Regions from separate parts of the Streptomyces sp. NBC_01689 genome, predicted to be linked through region 1. Evidence: riboswitches for the same ligand, from Rfam matches in the RefSeq annotation. Region 1 holds a riboswitch; the other holds the start of a gene.
What was found. Region 1 has a riboswitch for cobalamin ahead of OG776_RS16245 (ribonucleoside-diphosphate reductase subunit alpha). Riboswitches for the same ligand answer to the same signal wherever they lie in the genome.

Region 2: it holds a riboswitch for cobalamin, as region 1 does, so the genes downstream of both, OG776_RS03115 (CbtB domain-containing protein) here and OG776_RS16245 (ribonucleoside-diphosphate reductase subunit alpha) in region 1, are expected to answer to the same signal.

Annotation. Positions count from the first base shown of each region.
Region 1 is NZ_CP109592.1:3,856,145-3,863,917, forward strand. It holds gene OG776_RS16220 (extracellular solute-binding protein) at 1-1,182, opposite strand, end outside; gene OG776_RS16225 (GntR family transcriptional regulator) at 1,586-2,350, shown strand; gene OG776_RS16230 (DUF3311 domain-containing protein) at 2,623-2,904, shown strand; gene mctP (monocarboxylate uptake permease MctP) at 2,901-4,511, shown strand; gene OG776_RS16240 (GNAT family N-acetyltransferase) at 4,634-5,152, shown strand; cobalamin riboswitch at 5,216-5,340, shown strand; gene OG776_RS16245 (ribonucleoside-diphosphate reductase subunit alpha) at 5,470-7,773, shown strand, end outside.
Region 2 is NZ_CP109592.1:778,542-786,314, forward strand. It holds gene OG776_RS03095 (BP74-related protein) at 1-30, shown strand, start outside; gene chvE (multiple monosaccharide ABC transporter substrate-binding protein) at 164-1,249, opposite strand; one part of gene OG776_RS03105 (IS5 family transposase) at 2,732-3,110, shown strand; one part of gene OG776_RS03105 (IS5 family transposase) at 3,110-3,567, shown strand; gene OG776_RS03110 (CbtA family protein) at 4,222-4,977, opposite strand; gene OG776_RS03115 (CbtB domain-containing protein) at 4,997-5,212, opposite strand; cobalamin riboswitch at 5,248-5,393, opposite strand; gene OG776_RS03120 (enoyl-CoA hydratase/isomerase family protein) at 5,672-6,775, opposite strand; gene OG776_RS03125 (multicopper oxidase family protein) at 7,168-7,773, opposite strand, start outside.

The sequences.
Region 1 (7,773 bases):
CTGGGCCTTCTCGACCTGGCCCCAGCCCGGTGCCATCGGCACGAACCAGCTGCTCTCGGCCGCGGTGGCCGGGACGACCGTCGCCGGGTCGTTCTTGAGGGTCGCGAGGTCGGTCTTGTTGTTGGGCAGGTTGCCCTTGGCCATCAGGCCCTTCTGGCCCTTGGAGCCCGTGAAGGCGTTGATCCACTCGCCGGCGAGGGCCTGCGCCTTGGACTTCACCGGGATGGCGAGGTCGGAGCCGCCGAGGAAGACGGGCAGGTTCTTGCCGGACGGGCCGGGCATCACGAAGTTCTCGAGGTTGCCCTTCAGCTTGCCGGTCTTGTCGTTCTTCGGGTCCTCGGAGGTCGCGCCCTCCCAGGCGGCGCCGAAGATCATGGCGGACTTGCCCTGGCCGTAGACGATGTAACGGTCGGACTCGTCCTTGGTCTTGTCGCCGTGCATGTACTTGTCGACGACGGTCTTGAACTCGTTGAGGCCCTTGAGCGACTCGGGCGAGGAGAGGCTGGCCTTCCACTGGCCGCCCTCGTCGGTGGCGATGGAGCCGCCGGCGTCGTAGACGAAGGACATCGCGGCGTACCAGTCGCGGGTGGGCTGGTACCAGGCGTTGAACTTGTTCCCCTCCTTCTTCTGGATCTTGTCCAGGTCGGAGGTGAGCTCCTGGTACGTCTTCGGCGTCGACTTGACGCCGGCCGAAGCCGCCACGTCCTTGCGCCAGTTGCCGACGCGGCCACCGGCGTAGTACGGCACGCCGTAGGTCTTGTCCTCGTAGGTGACCGACGCCTTCAGGCCGTCCAGCCACCCGGCCGAGTTGTCGAACTTCGTGGCGTCGACGGGGGCGAAGGCTCCCTTGACCATGTAGCCGAGCATCTCGGTGTTGCCCATCTCGACCACGTCGGGGGCCTTGTCGGTGGCGAGGACCGCGTCGAGCTTGGTGTTCTTGTCCGGCCAGCCGTAGTACTCGTGGTTGATCTTGACGCCCGGGTGCTTCGCCTTCACCGCCGCGTCCGCGGCCTTGACCAGCTCGGGCCAGTTGTTCTGAGCGTCCACCGTGAGCCAGACGGTCAGCTCCTTGGCGTCCGCGCCCTTGTCCGACCCCCCGGACTTGTCGTCACTGCCCCCGCACGCCGCGATGGAGACCATCATGCCCGCGATACCGATCGCAGCTGCCAGCTTCCGCTTCACGCCACCCTCCTCAGGGATGCCACAAACCCCCCTGCCCACCGCGGTGACACACGCCGAATCGCTGCCGATTACTGCCCGTGGGGCCGGGACCTGGACCAATGGTGTAGACCAGTACGGGGAGCTTGGCCTAGACCTAGAGGGGTGTCAAGGGTGTGTAAGCCAGGCCGACCGTCCGTTATGGGACCTACATATGCAAGGACCTTTAAGTAGGTAAGTGGCATAAACGGCAGGGCTGTTCAGGAACCTCGCGCGCACGATGGACTAGACCAACCGGTGAGCCGACGGTATATAGAGGGGATCACGGAGCGTGCGGGAGACACGCACACACGAAGCCGTGCCACGATGTGAGCCGTGACCGGCGGGATGCCGGTCGCTTCGGCACCCGGAGCCGGGAAGGCAGAGCATGAGCACCGACGTCAGCAGTGCGGAGAACGAGGGTGGGGCCCCCATCCGTACCGCGCGCGTGCCCAAGTACTACCGCCTCAAGAAGCACCTGCTCGACATGACGGACACCCTGCCGCCCGGCACGCCGGTGCCGCCCGAGCGCACCCTCGCCGCCGAGTTCGACACCTCGCGCACGACCGTGCGCCAGGCCCTCCAGGAACTCGTCGTCGAGGGCCGTCTCGAACGCATCCAGGGCAAGGGCACCTTCGTCGCCAAGCCGAAGGTCTCGCAGGCGCTCCAGCTCACCTCGTACACCGAGGACATGCGCGCCCAGGGCCTCGAACCCACCTCGCAGCTCCTGGACATCGGCTACATCACCGCCGACGAGACCCTCGCGGAACTGCTCGACATCTCGGCCGGCGGCCGGGTGCTGCGCATCGAGCGGCTGCGCCTGGCCAGCGGCGAACCGATGGCCATCGAGACGACCCACCTCTCCGCGAAGCGGTTCCCCGCCCTGCGCCGGTCGCTCGTCAAGTACACCTCCCTCTACACCGCGCTCGCCGAGGTCTACGACGTCCACCTCGCGGAGGCCGAGGAGACCATCGAGACGTCGCTGGCCACCCCGCGCGAGGCCGGGCTGCTCGGCACCGACGTCGGTCTGCCCATGCTGATGCTGTCCCGGCACTCGATCGACCGGCAGGGCGAGCCGGTGGAGTGGGTGCGCTCGGTGTACCGCGGCGACCGCTACAAGTTCGTCGCCAGGCTCAAGCGTCCGCAGGACTGACGGGAGCGGGACGCCCCCGGCCGGGTGCCGGCACCGGCGGAACCGTGCCGTCCGGCACGCCGGTGACGCCCCGCGGGCCGCGCGCTACCTCCTCGTATTCACGTGCGAGAAGCGGTCCCGGCGCGGCCCGCCGGGAGCGATGCGCGAGGCGCCCGCACAGGCGGACACCAACCCTCCACATCCCCCGCCGGAGATGGGGTTCCATAAAGCGGAACCGTCGCCTAGATTTCCTGGCCGTTGCACAGGTGACCTGCGAGGGGACGGAGCCGCTCATGTCAGACGTGCCGGAAGCGAAACCACCGGTGGTGAGACCGGTCGCGGTGGTGACACCGGTCCGCGTGGTGATCGCCCTCTGCCTGATCGCCCCGTTCGTGGCGCTGCTGTGGGTCGGCTCGTACACGAAGACCGACCCCGCCTTCATCGGTATCCCGTTCTTCTACTGGTACCAGATGCTCTGGGTGATCGTGTCGACCGTGCTCACCGTGACCGCCCACCAGCTGTGGCAGCGTGACCAGCGCGCCCGCGCCACCACGAAGGGCGGTGCCGACGCATGAACGGCGGCGTGAACGGCGTGGCACTCGCCGTCTTCATCTTCTTCTTCGTGGCCGTCACGGTCATGGGCTTCCTGGCCGCGCGCTGGCGCAGGGCCGACAACGAGCACAGCCTCGACGAATGGGGCCTGGGCGGACGGTCGTTCGGCACCTGGGTCACCTGGTTCCTGCTCGGTGGCGACCTCTACACGGCGTACACCTTCGTCGCCGTACCGGCGGCGATCTACGCGGCGGGCGCGGCCGGCTTCTTCGCCGTGCCGTACACGATCCTGGTCTATCCGCTGGTCTTCACGTTCCTGCCCCGCCTGTGGTCCGTCTCGCACAAGCACGGCTATGTGACGACGTCGGACTTCGTGCGCGGCCGCTTCGGCTCCAAGGGACTGTCCCTGGCCGTGGCCGTCACCGGCATCCTCGCGACCATGCCGTACATCGCGCTCCAACTGGTCGGCATCCAGGCCGTGCTGGACGTGATGGGCGTCGGCGGCGGCGAGAACACCAACTGGTTCGTCAAGGACCTCCCGCTCCTCATCGCCTTCGGCGTGCTGGCCGCGTACACCTACTCCTCGGGACTGCGCGCCCCGGCCCTGATCGCGTTCGTGAAGGACACCCTGATCTACATCGTGATCGCGGTGGCCATCATCTACATCCCGATCAAGCTGGGCGGCTTCGACGAGATCTTCCACGCGGCGAGCGAGAAGTACGCCGCCGCCGGCGCGGGCGGGATCGTACCGGCCCAGGCCGGGCAGTGGACCTACGCCACCCTGGCGCTCGGCTCCGCGCTCGCCCTGTTCATGTACCCCCACTCGATCACCGCGACGCTGTCCAGCCGCAGCCGTGAGGTGATCCGGCGCAACACCACGATCCTGCCGCTCTACTCCCTGATGCTGGGCCTGCTCGCCCTGCTCGGCTTCATGGCGATCGCGGCCGGGGTGAAGGTCACCAACGGCCAGCTGGCCATCCCGCAGCTCTTCGAGGACATGTTCCCGGACTGGTTCGCGGGGGTCGCCTTCGCCGCGATCGGCATCGGGGCGCTGGTCCCCGCGGCCATCATGTCCATCGCGGCCGCGAACCTCTTCACCCGCAACATCTACAAGGACTTCATCAGGCCGGACGCGACCCCGGAGCAGGAGACGAAGGTCTCCAAGCTGGTCTCGCTCCTGGTGAAGGTGGGCGCGCTGGTCTTCGTCCTGACGATGGACAAGACGGTCGCCATCAACTTCCAGCTCCTGGGCGGCATCTGGATCCTGCAGACCTTCCCGGCCCTGGTCGGCGGGCTGTTCACGCGCTGGTTCCACCGCTGGGCACTGCTCGGGGGCTGGGCGGTCGGCATGCTCTACGGCACGCTCGCCGCCTACGGGGTCGCCTCGCCGACCCAGAAGCACTTCGGCGGCAGTTCCAAGGAGATCCCGGGGATCGGGGAGATCGGATACATCGGCCTCACCGCGTTCGTGATGAACGTGGTGGTCGCCGTCGTCCTCACCTTCGTCCTGCGCGCCTTCAAGGCGCCCGACGGCACCGACGAGACGTCCCCGGAGGACTACACGGCGGACGCCGGCGACCCGGGGGTCCAGGTCGAACTGCCCCCCGCCACCGCGGAGGCGGGCCACTAGGCTCCCGCCGGCCGTGCCCGCCCGGCGGGAGCGGCCGGGGGTGCGCGACAGCGGTACGCGCGGCGGGCCGCCGGAGAGAAATCCGGCGGCCCGCCGCCGTGTGTCTGATGCACACTCCGGGCATGGACCTCATCATCAGACCGGCACGGCCCGAGGAGTATCCCGGCGTCGGCGAGATCACCGTGCGCGCCTATCTCGGCGACGGGCTGCTCGACTACGGGGAGAACGACCCGTATCTCGGCGCGCTGCGCGACGTCGCGCGGCGCGCCGCCGCGGCCGAGGTGGTCGTCGCGGTCGAGGACGGACGGCTCCTCGGCGCCGTGACCTTCGTCCCCCGGGGCGGCCCCCTGGCCGACATCGCCCGGCCGGGCGAGGCCGAGATCCGGATGCTCGCCGTCGCGCGCGAGGCCCGCGGCCGGGGAGCGGGCACGGCCCTCGTCGGCGCCTGCGTCGACCGCGCACGGGCCACCGGGGGCTGTGCGCGGGTGGTGCTGTCCACCCAGCGCACCATGCACGCCGCCCACCGGCTCTACGAACGCCTCGGCTTCACGCGCACCCCGGAGCGCGACTGGAACCCCGTTCCGCACCTCGACGACATCCTCCTCCTCACCTACGAGTTGGCTCTCAGCCACACTCCGTAGCGCGCCTCCCGAGCCGACACGGCACAACATGTGGGGGTGCTTCCTCAGCCCGGCACCAGATGTATGCTCATGCTCGCTGTCGCCGCAGGGGAATCCGGTGCGAATCCGGAACTGTCCCGCAACGGTGTACTTGTGCGCATTCGCGCACGGGCTCGAGTCCGAGGACCTGCCGACAGCGTGCCCCGGGCCGGCCGGCCCGGGCGCCGACGACGTCCGGGCCTCGTGGAATGGGCCGGTGGACGCACGCGTACCCGTCATGGAGTCGCGTGTCCCGCTGCCCTCCGCCAGGCCCCGTGCCGAGCGAGGGAGAGCCCCAAGTGACCATCGCGCCAGCCGACCCGGTTTCAGTTTCCGCCCAGCAGGCCCCGGTGGAAGCGGAGTCCGCGCAGCGGGCCCAGGCGGAGACGGACGGTCCCGGTACCACGCTGCTGCGTACCCTGACCGACTTCACCGCCGACCTCCCCGGCGCCGACCCCGGCCGGGTCGCCGCCGCGGCACTGCGCGGCCGGTCCGCCCACGCGGACGACGCGGAGCTGCGCGAGCTGGCCATCGAGGCGGCCGCGGGACTCATCTCCGAGGACCCCGTGTACTCACGGCTGGCCGCCCGGCTGCTGACGGTCGGCATCGCCGGGGAAGCCGCCTCCCAGGGCGTCACGACGTTCTCCGAATCCATCACCACGGGCCTGCGCGAGGGTCTGATCGCCGACCGCACGGCCGACTTCGTCGCCCGGCACGAGGCCCGTCTCGACGCGCTGATCGACACCGCGGGCGACGACCGCTTCGGCTACTTCGGGCTGCGCACCCTGCACAGCCGCTACCTGCTCCGGCACCCGATCACCCGCAAGGTCATCGAGACCCCCCAGCACTTCATGCTCCGGGTGGCGTGCGGCCTCGCCGAGGACGACACGGAGCGGTCGGTGGGCGAAGTGGCCGCGCTCTACGGCCTGATGAGCCGCCTGGACTACCTCCCCTCCTCCCCCACGCTCTTCAACTCCGGTACGCGGCACCCGCAGATGTCGTCCTGCTATCTCCTGGACTCCCCGCTGGACGAGCTGGACTCCATCTACGACCGCTACCACCAGGTCGCGCGGCTGTCGAAGCACGCGGGCGGCATCGGTCTGTCGTACTCCCGCGTCCGCTCCCGCGGTTCGCTGATCCGCGGGACGAACGGGCACTCCAACGGCATCGTCCCGTTCCTGAAGACCCTCGACGCCTCGGTGGCCGCGGTGAACCAGGGCGGCCGGCGCAAGGGCGCCGCCGCGGTCTACCTGGAGACCTGGCACTCCGACATCGAGGAGTTCCTGGAGCTGCGGGACAACACCGGCGAGGACGCCCGCCGGACGCACAACCTGAACCTCGCGCACTGGATCCCGGACGAGTTCATGCGCCGGGTCGACGCCGACGCGCCGTGGTCCCTCTTCTCCCCCTCCGACGTGCCCGGACTGGTCGACCTGTGGGGCGCCGAGTTCGACGCGGCGTACCGCGCCGCCGAGGCGCAGGGCCTGGCGAAGAAGACCATCCCGGCCCGCGACCTCTACGGCCGCATGATGCGCACCCTGGCGCAGACCGGCAACGGCTGGATGACCTTCAAGGACGCCGCCAACCGCACGGCCAACCAGACGGCGGAGCCCGGCCACACCGTGCACTCCTCGAACCTGTGCACCGAGATCCTGGAGGTCACGGACGACGGGGAGACGGCCGTCTGCAACCTCGGCTCGGTCAACCTCGGCGCGTTCGTCGACACGGCCACCGGCGACCTGGACTGGGAACGCCTGGACGAGACGGTCCGCACCGCCGTCACCTTCCTCGACCGTGTCGTCGACATCAACTTCTACCCGACCGAGCAGGCGGGCCGCTCGAACGCCAAGTGGCGGCCGGTCGGTCTCGGCGCGATGGGCCTGCAGGACGTCTTCTTCAAGCTGCGTCTGCCCTTCGACTCGCCCGCCGCCCGCGCGCTCTCCACCCGTATCGCCGAGCGCGTCATGCTCGCCGCCTACGAGGCCTCCGCCGACCTCGCCGAGCGCAACGGCCCGCTCCCGGCCTGGGAGAAGACCCGTACCGCCCGCGGGGTGCTGCACCCCGACCACTTCGACGTCGAGCTGAACTGGCCGGAGCGCTGGGCGGCGCTGCGCGAGCGGATCGCCGCGGTCGGCATGCGCAACTCGCTCCTGCTGGCCATCGCGCCCACCGCGACGATCGCGTCCATCGCCGGCGTGTACGAGTGCATCGAGCCGCAGGTCTCGAACCTCTTCAAGCGCGAGACGCTGTCCGGTGAGTTCCTCCAGGTCAACTCCTACCTGGTGGCGGAGCTGAAGAAGCTCGGGGTGTGGGACGCGCAGACCCGGGAGGCGCTGCGCGAGTCCAACGGCTCGGTACAGGGCTTCACCTGGGTGCCGCAGGACGTCCGCGACCTGTACCGCACGGCGTGGGAGATCCCGCAGCGCGGTCTCATCGACATGGCCGCGGCCCGGACGCCGTTCCTGGACCAGGCCCAGTCGCTGAACCTCTTCCTGGAGACGCCGACCATCGGCAAGCTCTCCTCGATGTACGCGTACGCCTGGAAGTCGGGCCTCAAGACGACGTACTACCTGCGCTCGCGTCCCGCGACCCGCATCGCCCGT
Region 2 (7,773 bases), 3.1 Mb from region 1:
CGCCTCACCGCCGAACTCTCCGCGCCGTAGGACACCCCCGCACGCGACGGGGCCGGCCGTCCCGACCGGGACGGCCGGCCCCGCCCCGCCCGGTCCGGGCACCGGCCGGTGAGCGGTATCGGCGCGGACACCGGAACAAGGGCGAAGCCGCGGCCGTGCGGGGCTACTTGAGCTCGGCGTCGGTGTAGTAGCCGGTCGCGACCAGGGCGACCTCGTAGTTGGACTTGTCGACGCTCTTCGGCTGCAGCAGATAGGCGGGCACGGCCTTGGCGCCGTTGTCGTACGTCCGGGTGTCGTTGACCCTCACCTGCTGGTGGGTGAGCACCGCGTCGACCATGGTCGCGGTGATGTCCGCGAGCTCCCGGGTGTCCTTGTACACGGTCTGCGCCTGTCCGCCCTCGATGATCGACTTCACCGAGGCGAGTTCGGCGTCCTGGCCGGTGATGACCGGCAGCGGTTTGGCGGCGGTCCCGTAGCCGTCGGCCTTGAGCGCGCCCAGGATGCCCATGGAGATGCCGTCGTAGGGCGACAGGACCGCGTCGACCTGCTTGGTGCCGTACGAATTGGCGAGGATGCCGGTCATGCGCTTCTTGGCGGTGGGGCCGTCCCAGCGCAGGGTCGTCACGTCGCTGAGCTCGGTCTCGCCGGACTGGACGATCAGCCGCTTGCTGTCGAGGTACGGCTTCAGAAGGTGCATGGCGCCGTCGAAGAAGTACTTGGTGTTGTTGTCGTCGGGCGAACCCGCGAAGAGCTCGATGTTGAACGGCCCCTTGCCGTCCTCCAGACCGAGCTTCTCCACTATGTAACGCGCCTGGAGCCGGCCCACCTGCTCGTTGTCGAACGAGGCGTAGTAGTCGACGTTCTTGGTGCCGAGAATGAGCCGGTCGTAGGAGATCACCGGGATCTTGGCGTCGGCGGCCTGCTGGAGCACGTTGTTCAGCGACTTGTTGTCGATGGCCGCGACGATCAGGGCGCTGACGTGCTGGGTGATCAGCTCCTGGATCTGCGACACCTGGTTCTTCGGGTCGTCGTCGCCGTAGACCAGCTTCGTCTTGTACCCCTTGGCCTGAAGGTCCTTGACGACGTTCTTGCCGTCGGCGATCCAGCGCTCGGAGGCCTGGGTGGGCATCGCGATGCCGATGGTGCCGCCCTCCGGGCTGTCCTCGCTGTCCTTGCCACAGGCGGACAGGGTGAGAGCGACGGAGACGGTTCCGGCGAGGGCGGCGAGGCCGGCTCTTCGGTTGCGCATGATGATCGATCCTTGTTCTTCTCGTCGTTGAGGAGATGACGGCATATCAGGTGACTGCGGAAAGGTATGAGGCCGGACGGAGGCGACCGCCACCGACGGGTTCCGAGCGCGACCCTCGGAACGGACGGAGGGAGATCCGTGGAGGCGGACACGGGCCGAACCTCACATGGAGCGGCATACACCGCGGTACGTCGGCTCGGCGGCCTCGCGGTTCGGCCCACGGCCGCCGAGGGCGCCACAACCCTTGGTTCATCACCACGGGCGTGGACTACCGGGGATTCCCCGCGAGATGACCGGTGGCCGGGTCGCTCGGCTTGAACGGGATTGGTGCTCAGAAGCCTCCGTGTCTCGCAGATTGCCGCTCGGTGCGCCGACGGCGCCCGGCACCGCCGGAGGCCTCGGCCCCGACGATCCCCCTACCGGCGTGCACCTCGGCGCATGTCGGCCCGCGCCACGGCACACCCCAGCCAGACGTGCGCCAACTTCATTGATGCGCAGGCCTGTTGCCCTTCACCGTTCGAAATATCGCCACGCATTCGGAACGTTGGCGTGACACTAGGTAGCGAGGATGCGGAGTGTCAACGGGGCAAACAGGTAACGATCCCGGTAAGGCTGTGGAGATCACCTTTGACCTCGGGCGGAACCTTTGTGGTGACGCCGGCCGGGCCCCCTCCCGGCAGGAGTAGCGGAATTCGGCGGGCGTCCGGCCCGGCCCGGCCGCGTGGCACGACACCTCCGCGGCCGCCGCTCCACCGCCGACGGGGTGACGCCGCCTCCTCGGCGGGCGCGTTCGCGCGATCATCCGCTTCGTTGTCCGGAAGACACGCGGCGGACGCTATGATCCGTGATCACGCGAACACGATCCGCGTCGGACATCGGTACGGCGCGCCGCTCCGGCCTGCGCGCTGCGCGCCGCGTCGCCGCCTGATCCTGGGGAGGGAGCATCCGTGCGACAGGTGACGACCGGCGACATCACCGGCGGTGCGGGCACCCGCCCGACCGCTCGACGACGATTCCCGAGCCGCCCGCCCCTCGGCCCACCGGGCGACATCCCCGGCCCACAGGCCGAGTTCGGCTGTCGGCACATCGACTGTGTCCGTGGCGTGTGCTCACGGCACGCGACAGGCCACCGGGTACAGGCGGCCGAACGGACCCCCGTTCTCGTCGCTCCTCGAACGGCAGCCGGGAGGAGGCGCGGCACAAGGCGGCCAGTCGGCGGCGTCCCACACCGGACCGACGCCGGCTGCCCCCGTCGGCCGGTCTTTCGGCCACCGCACGGACTGCCTGCCGCCGTACCGAGCCCCACTGCCGACATCCACACGGATCGCCGCACAGCTGCGCCGAGGTGCCGTCGCGGAACCGCTGTCCCTCCACCGTGTCGCCGCTCGGGGCCCGGCGGTTCCCGCCCCCGTGTCGACCGGGGTGCCGCATCCGCGTAAGAGGCCCTAACAGAAGCTGTTGATCATGTGACTTTCGGTTGGGATGGTCGTTGGTCTGGTCGTGGGAAAGCGTCAGTCGCGACCGTGGATCGTGTCGGATGAACTGTGGTCGCTCATCGAACCGTTGTTGCCCGTGCCGGCACCGAAGCTGGCGGAGGGCAGACCGCGTGTGCCGGACCGGCAGGCCCTGTGCGGGATCCTGTTCGTCCTGCACACCGGGATCCAATGGGAGTACCTGCCGCAGGAGTTGGGCTTCGGCTCGGGCATGACCTGCTGGCGGCGTCTGGCCGCCTGGAACGAGGCCGGAGTCTGGGACGCGCTGCATCTTGTGCTGCTGAAGAAGCTGCGGTCGAAGGACAAGCTGGACTGGTCGCGGGCGGTGATCGACTCCTCCCATGTCAGGGCAGCCCGACGCGGCCCAAAAGCGGACCCAGCCCGGTCGACCGCGCACGACCAGGCAGCAAGCACCACGTCCTGACCGACGCCCAAGGCATCCCCCTCGCCGTGTCGCTGACCGGCGGAAACCGCAACGACGTCACGCAGTTGCTCCCGTTGGTGGACAAGGTTCCGGCCGTGGCCGGACGCGTCGGCCGGCCCAGACGCCGCCCCGACGCACTACTCGCCGACCGCGGCTACGACCACGACAAGTACCGCCGCCTGCTATGGGACCGCGGCATTCGCCCGGTCATCGCCGAACGAGGTGTGGAACACGGCTCCGGCCTGGGCGTTTTCCGCTGGGTCGTCGAGAGGACCATCGCCTGGCTGCACGGCTTCCGCCGCCTACGCGTCCGCTGGGAACGACGAGACGACATCCACGAAGCCTTCCTCGGCCTCGCCACCTGCCTCATCACCCACCGCCACGTCCAACGCCTTTGTTAGGACCTCTAAGTCGTCGTCTCCGACCGACGGCCGTGTCGCCGCCCGCAGACCCGACCTGACGAGGACGGCGGGCTCTGGTCGCCAAGACCCTCGTGGACAGTGGTGCGACCCAACTGCCCACGGGCTCAGGTTTGTTCGTCGACGTCCGTCGTCCCGAGCAGTCGCTCGTCACCACAGGAGCCGAACAGGAGCCCACAGGAACGGCCCGTCGAGCAGGCACACGCGTCCGAGGCGGTTCGGCGGGTGCGCCACGTCCCCGCTGCCCCCCGCACTCCACACCGCGTGACGACGCGCCGCTGCCGCCCGGCGTCGGCACGATCGAGCCGTGACGATGGTGCGACCGCCGCAAAGGGCGGGTTCGCGCTCCGCACCACGACCCGCTGGTGAGGTGTGAGAACCGCCGCGGACGCCGTCCGGGGGACCAACAGGCCCCGCCCCGGCACCTCATGGACCGGGGCCCACTGGGACCCGTGAGCCGGTCACGGGTCGTCCGCTGTCGCGAGTGCCCACCCATCCGCACCCTCTCGCCGGACTGCGCGGAGACGCTCGGCAACAACGCCGGAGGGCCCCCGGACGGTACCGGGGGCCCTCCGCGCGGGGTCGTCCGCCGATGCCTCGGCGGTCCTCCCGGTGCGTCGACTCGGGTCGAAGGTGTCAGTGCGGTACGGGAGTTGCCCCCGCCGGAACGGCCGCCGGCCGCGGGACCAGCAGACGCTGCGCCAACTCGCCGAAGACCAGGCCGAATCCGGTCCACAGCGTGATCTGGATGGCGAGAGCCGAGGTACGGAACCGCCACAGCAGGGTGGCCGGGAAGTCCTTCGGCACCTCGTTGATGACCGGAAGGACCGCGAAGGCGATCCCGATCACGAGCGCGAAGAAGACGACCGCGGCGACGGTCGCGTGCCAGTTGCCCCATCGGGGTGCGAGTCGCTTGCCGAGGATCACCGCGGCGATCGCGAGCAGGACACTGAGCACCATCATCAGGAAGTACAGCGTCGTGCGCTTGCCGATGGTGTCGGGGTCGCCGACGGACGGCGGATTGGCCGGGTACTTCAGGAACGGCACGACGTACACGGCGACGAGCGCGCAGCCGGACAGCAGCAGCGCCGTCGCGCGCGGGCTGAAACGGCCCACGCGGCCGAGCGCGAAGCAGTACGCGAGGGCGGCGATGCCACCGAAGGCGACCCCGTAGATCAGCACACCGGTGGCGAGACCACCGGTGGACTGCAGGCTACGGCTGACGATCTCGACCTCGTGGCCGTGTGCCGGGGCATGGGCCTCTTCGAATCCGATGGCGTCGTCGACGCTGGGCTCACCCAGGAAGTAGGCGACGACGAGGGCCAGCACACCGGCGGCGAGGCCGGCGAGCATGCCCCGCACCAGAAGGTTTCTGACGGTTGCGGAGTTCATGGGTGCGCGGTGTCCCTCGTCAGTGGCAGGGGAAGCCGAGAAGGTGGCGGGCGTCGTGCACCCACTCGTGAACGTCCTCGCCGGAGACGACGGCGGTGGCGCCCTGTTCGGCGCCGACGAAGTAGAGCAGGACCAGCATCAGGATGCCGAAGAAGACCGCCCAGGGCACGATCGTGCCGATCGGCAGTTTGGCGGGGATCGGGGTGGCTGTCGGCGGAGCGACGGTCTGCGCCATGGCAGGACCTCCTCGGGAGTTCGCGTCCCATCTCGGTGGTGCACAGGACGACAGCTGCGGGTCTGACTTGAGAGATCCCCATGGAACGGGGACCTCGTTCACAGTGGCGCGACCGTGCCGGATTTCCACCGGCTTCCGCCATGCCGTCGTCGATATCGCACTGACCGTACCGCGTGCCGGGTTCACGGCCAAGACCGTCCCCTATGCCGTGATCTTCGTCTCGCCGGGCGGCGCGGACCGCCGTGACCTGTGGGTCAGCGGTCGGCGGAGCGGGCCGCCCGCCCCTCCGTCGCGGAGCTGAATGCCTGTCTCCGTCCGGTGGCCGTGAACTCCACGCCGGGGGTGCGCCGTTCGGGACGAGCCCCGTCGGCGTGGGGCGGCATGGTCACCCCACGCCGGTCGGCGGGACGGTCGGCGCGGAGCATGCCCTGCCCCGGTCTGTCGCACCCGGCGGCTCGGTCACCGAGGTGCCTCACCCGGGAAGTCGGCGCGGGAGAGGCCGAGTTCACGCGCGCCGATCGGCGCGAGGAAGCCGGCTACGTCCGCGTCGGTGACCTCGGCGAGCGTCGCCGGTGACCAGCGGGGGTCGCGGTCCTTGTCGATGAGCTGGGCGCGGACCCCCTCGACGAAGTCGGGCCGGGTGAGTGCCGCGCAGGAGACGCGGTACTCCTGGTCGAGCACCTTCTCCAGGGAACTGGCGCCGCGGGCCGCGCGCATCGCGGCGAGAGTGACCTTGAGCGCGGTGGGTGACCTGGTGAGCAGGGTCTCGGCCGCCTCCTTGGCCGCGCCGTCCCCGTGGTCCTGCAGGCGGGCGACGATCTCCTCGACGGTGTCGGCGGAGTAGCAGGCGTCGATCCAGTGCCGTGCCTCCGCGAGCACTCCGGCCGGCGCGGCCCCGGCGTGACGGTCCAGCACCTCCCGTACCGGCGCGTGCGCGAGCTCCTGGAGCAGCCGCGGCAGGGAGTCGGACGGCACGAAGTGGTCGGCCAGTCCGCACAGCAGGGCGTCACCCGCGCCGACCGCGTTTCCGGTCAGTGCCAGATGGGTGCCGAGTTCGCCGGGCGCGCGGGCGAGGAGAAAGGTGCCGCCCACGTCCGGAACGAAGCCGATGCCCGTCTCGGGCATCGCGATCCGGGAACGCTCGGTGGTGATCCGTACGCCGCCGTGGGCGGAGACCCCGACACCGCCGCCCATGACGATGCCGTCCATCACGGCGACATACGGTTTCGGGTAGCGCGCGATACGGGCGTTGAGCCGGTACTCGTCCCGCCAGAAGGCCGTCGAGGCCGTGCCGTCCCCGTGCCGGGCGTCGTCGTGGATGGCCCGGATGTCGCCGCCCGCGCACAGACCCCGCTCCCCCGCACCGGTCACCACGACGGCCCGCACGGCCGGGTCGTGTTCCCAGGCGGTGAGCGCGGAGTCGATGTGGCGCACCATGGTGTGGGTGAGGGCGTTGATCGCCCGGGGCCGGTTGAGCGTGAGGTACGCCGCGCGTCCCTCGGTGCGCAGGAGGACGGAGTCGTCGGTGCCGGTGGCCGCCCGGGCGTCCTGGGTGCCGGTCATCCGAAGACCTCCGCCGGGCCGCGGGCCGCGATAACGCGCATGATCTCGATGGTTCCTTCCAGGATCCGGGGACGTCGACGTTCAGCCTACGAGCAGGCGCGGACCGCGTTCCGCCGCGTCGGGACCGAGGAGGCCGCGGTCACGTTCGGCCCCGGCCCCGGGCCGCATGGACAACAGCTCGGACCGAGGCGGCCACGGCACGGTCCCGGCGTCCGCCGCCACGGCGGGCAGGGTTTCCGTGTCCGCGGCCATGGCATGCGCACATGTCTCCGCCCTCCGCGCGGATACGTATGCCGGTGTCGGCATGTCCCGGACCCTGCTCCCGGCCGGACGACCGGGAGCAGGCCGCCCCGTCACGAGAACCTGTGGAGCGGCCCTGTCCACCCGGCCCTCTACATCTTCATGCCGGAGTGCCCCGGCTCCTTCGCGCTCATCCCCATGTCACCGTTCATCCCCATCAACATGTCGTGGATGCCGTGGACGGCCGGAGGCATGATCACGAAGGGACGCATCATGCCCTCGTCCTCGTGGTCGAGGATGTGGCAGTGGTACATCACCTTGCCGGTCTGCCTCGCCAGCCGTCCGGCGACCGTGACCAGGGTGTTGGCGTTGACCGTGATGGTGTCCTTCCAGCCGGACTCCTCGGGTGCGACCGGCACGGCCGCACCCAGGGTGATCGGCTTCGTCGTCCGCCCGGCGGCGAAGTCCATGCCGGAGCCGTCCACCGTTCTCCGGTCCACGACCTGGAAGTTCATCAGGTGGATGTGCATCGGATGATAGATGGGCACCCCGGCCGGCGCGACGCTGACGAAGTGCCACTTCTCCCAGGTACCGGACGCCGCGAAGAACGACGTGGTGTCCTCGAACATGGTCCCCGTCCGCCGCAGCGTCCTGGTCCCGCCGGGCATGTCGATCTTCACGATCCCGCTGCCGGATGCCGTGTCGGCCGCGACCTCCCGCATCTCCCACAGCTGCGGCATGGCACCGGTCCTGTCGAA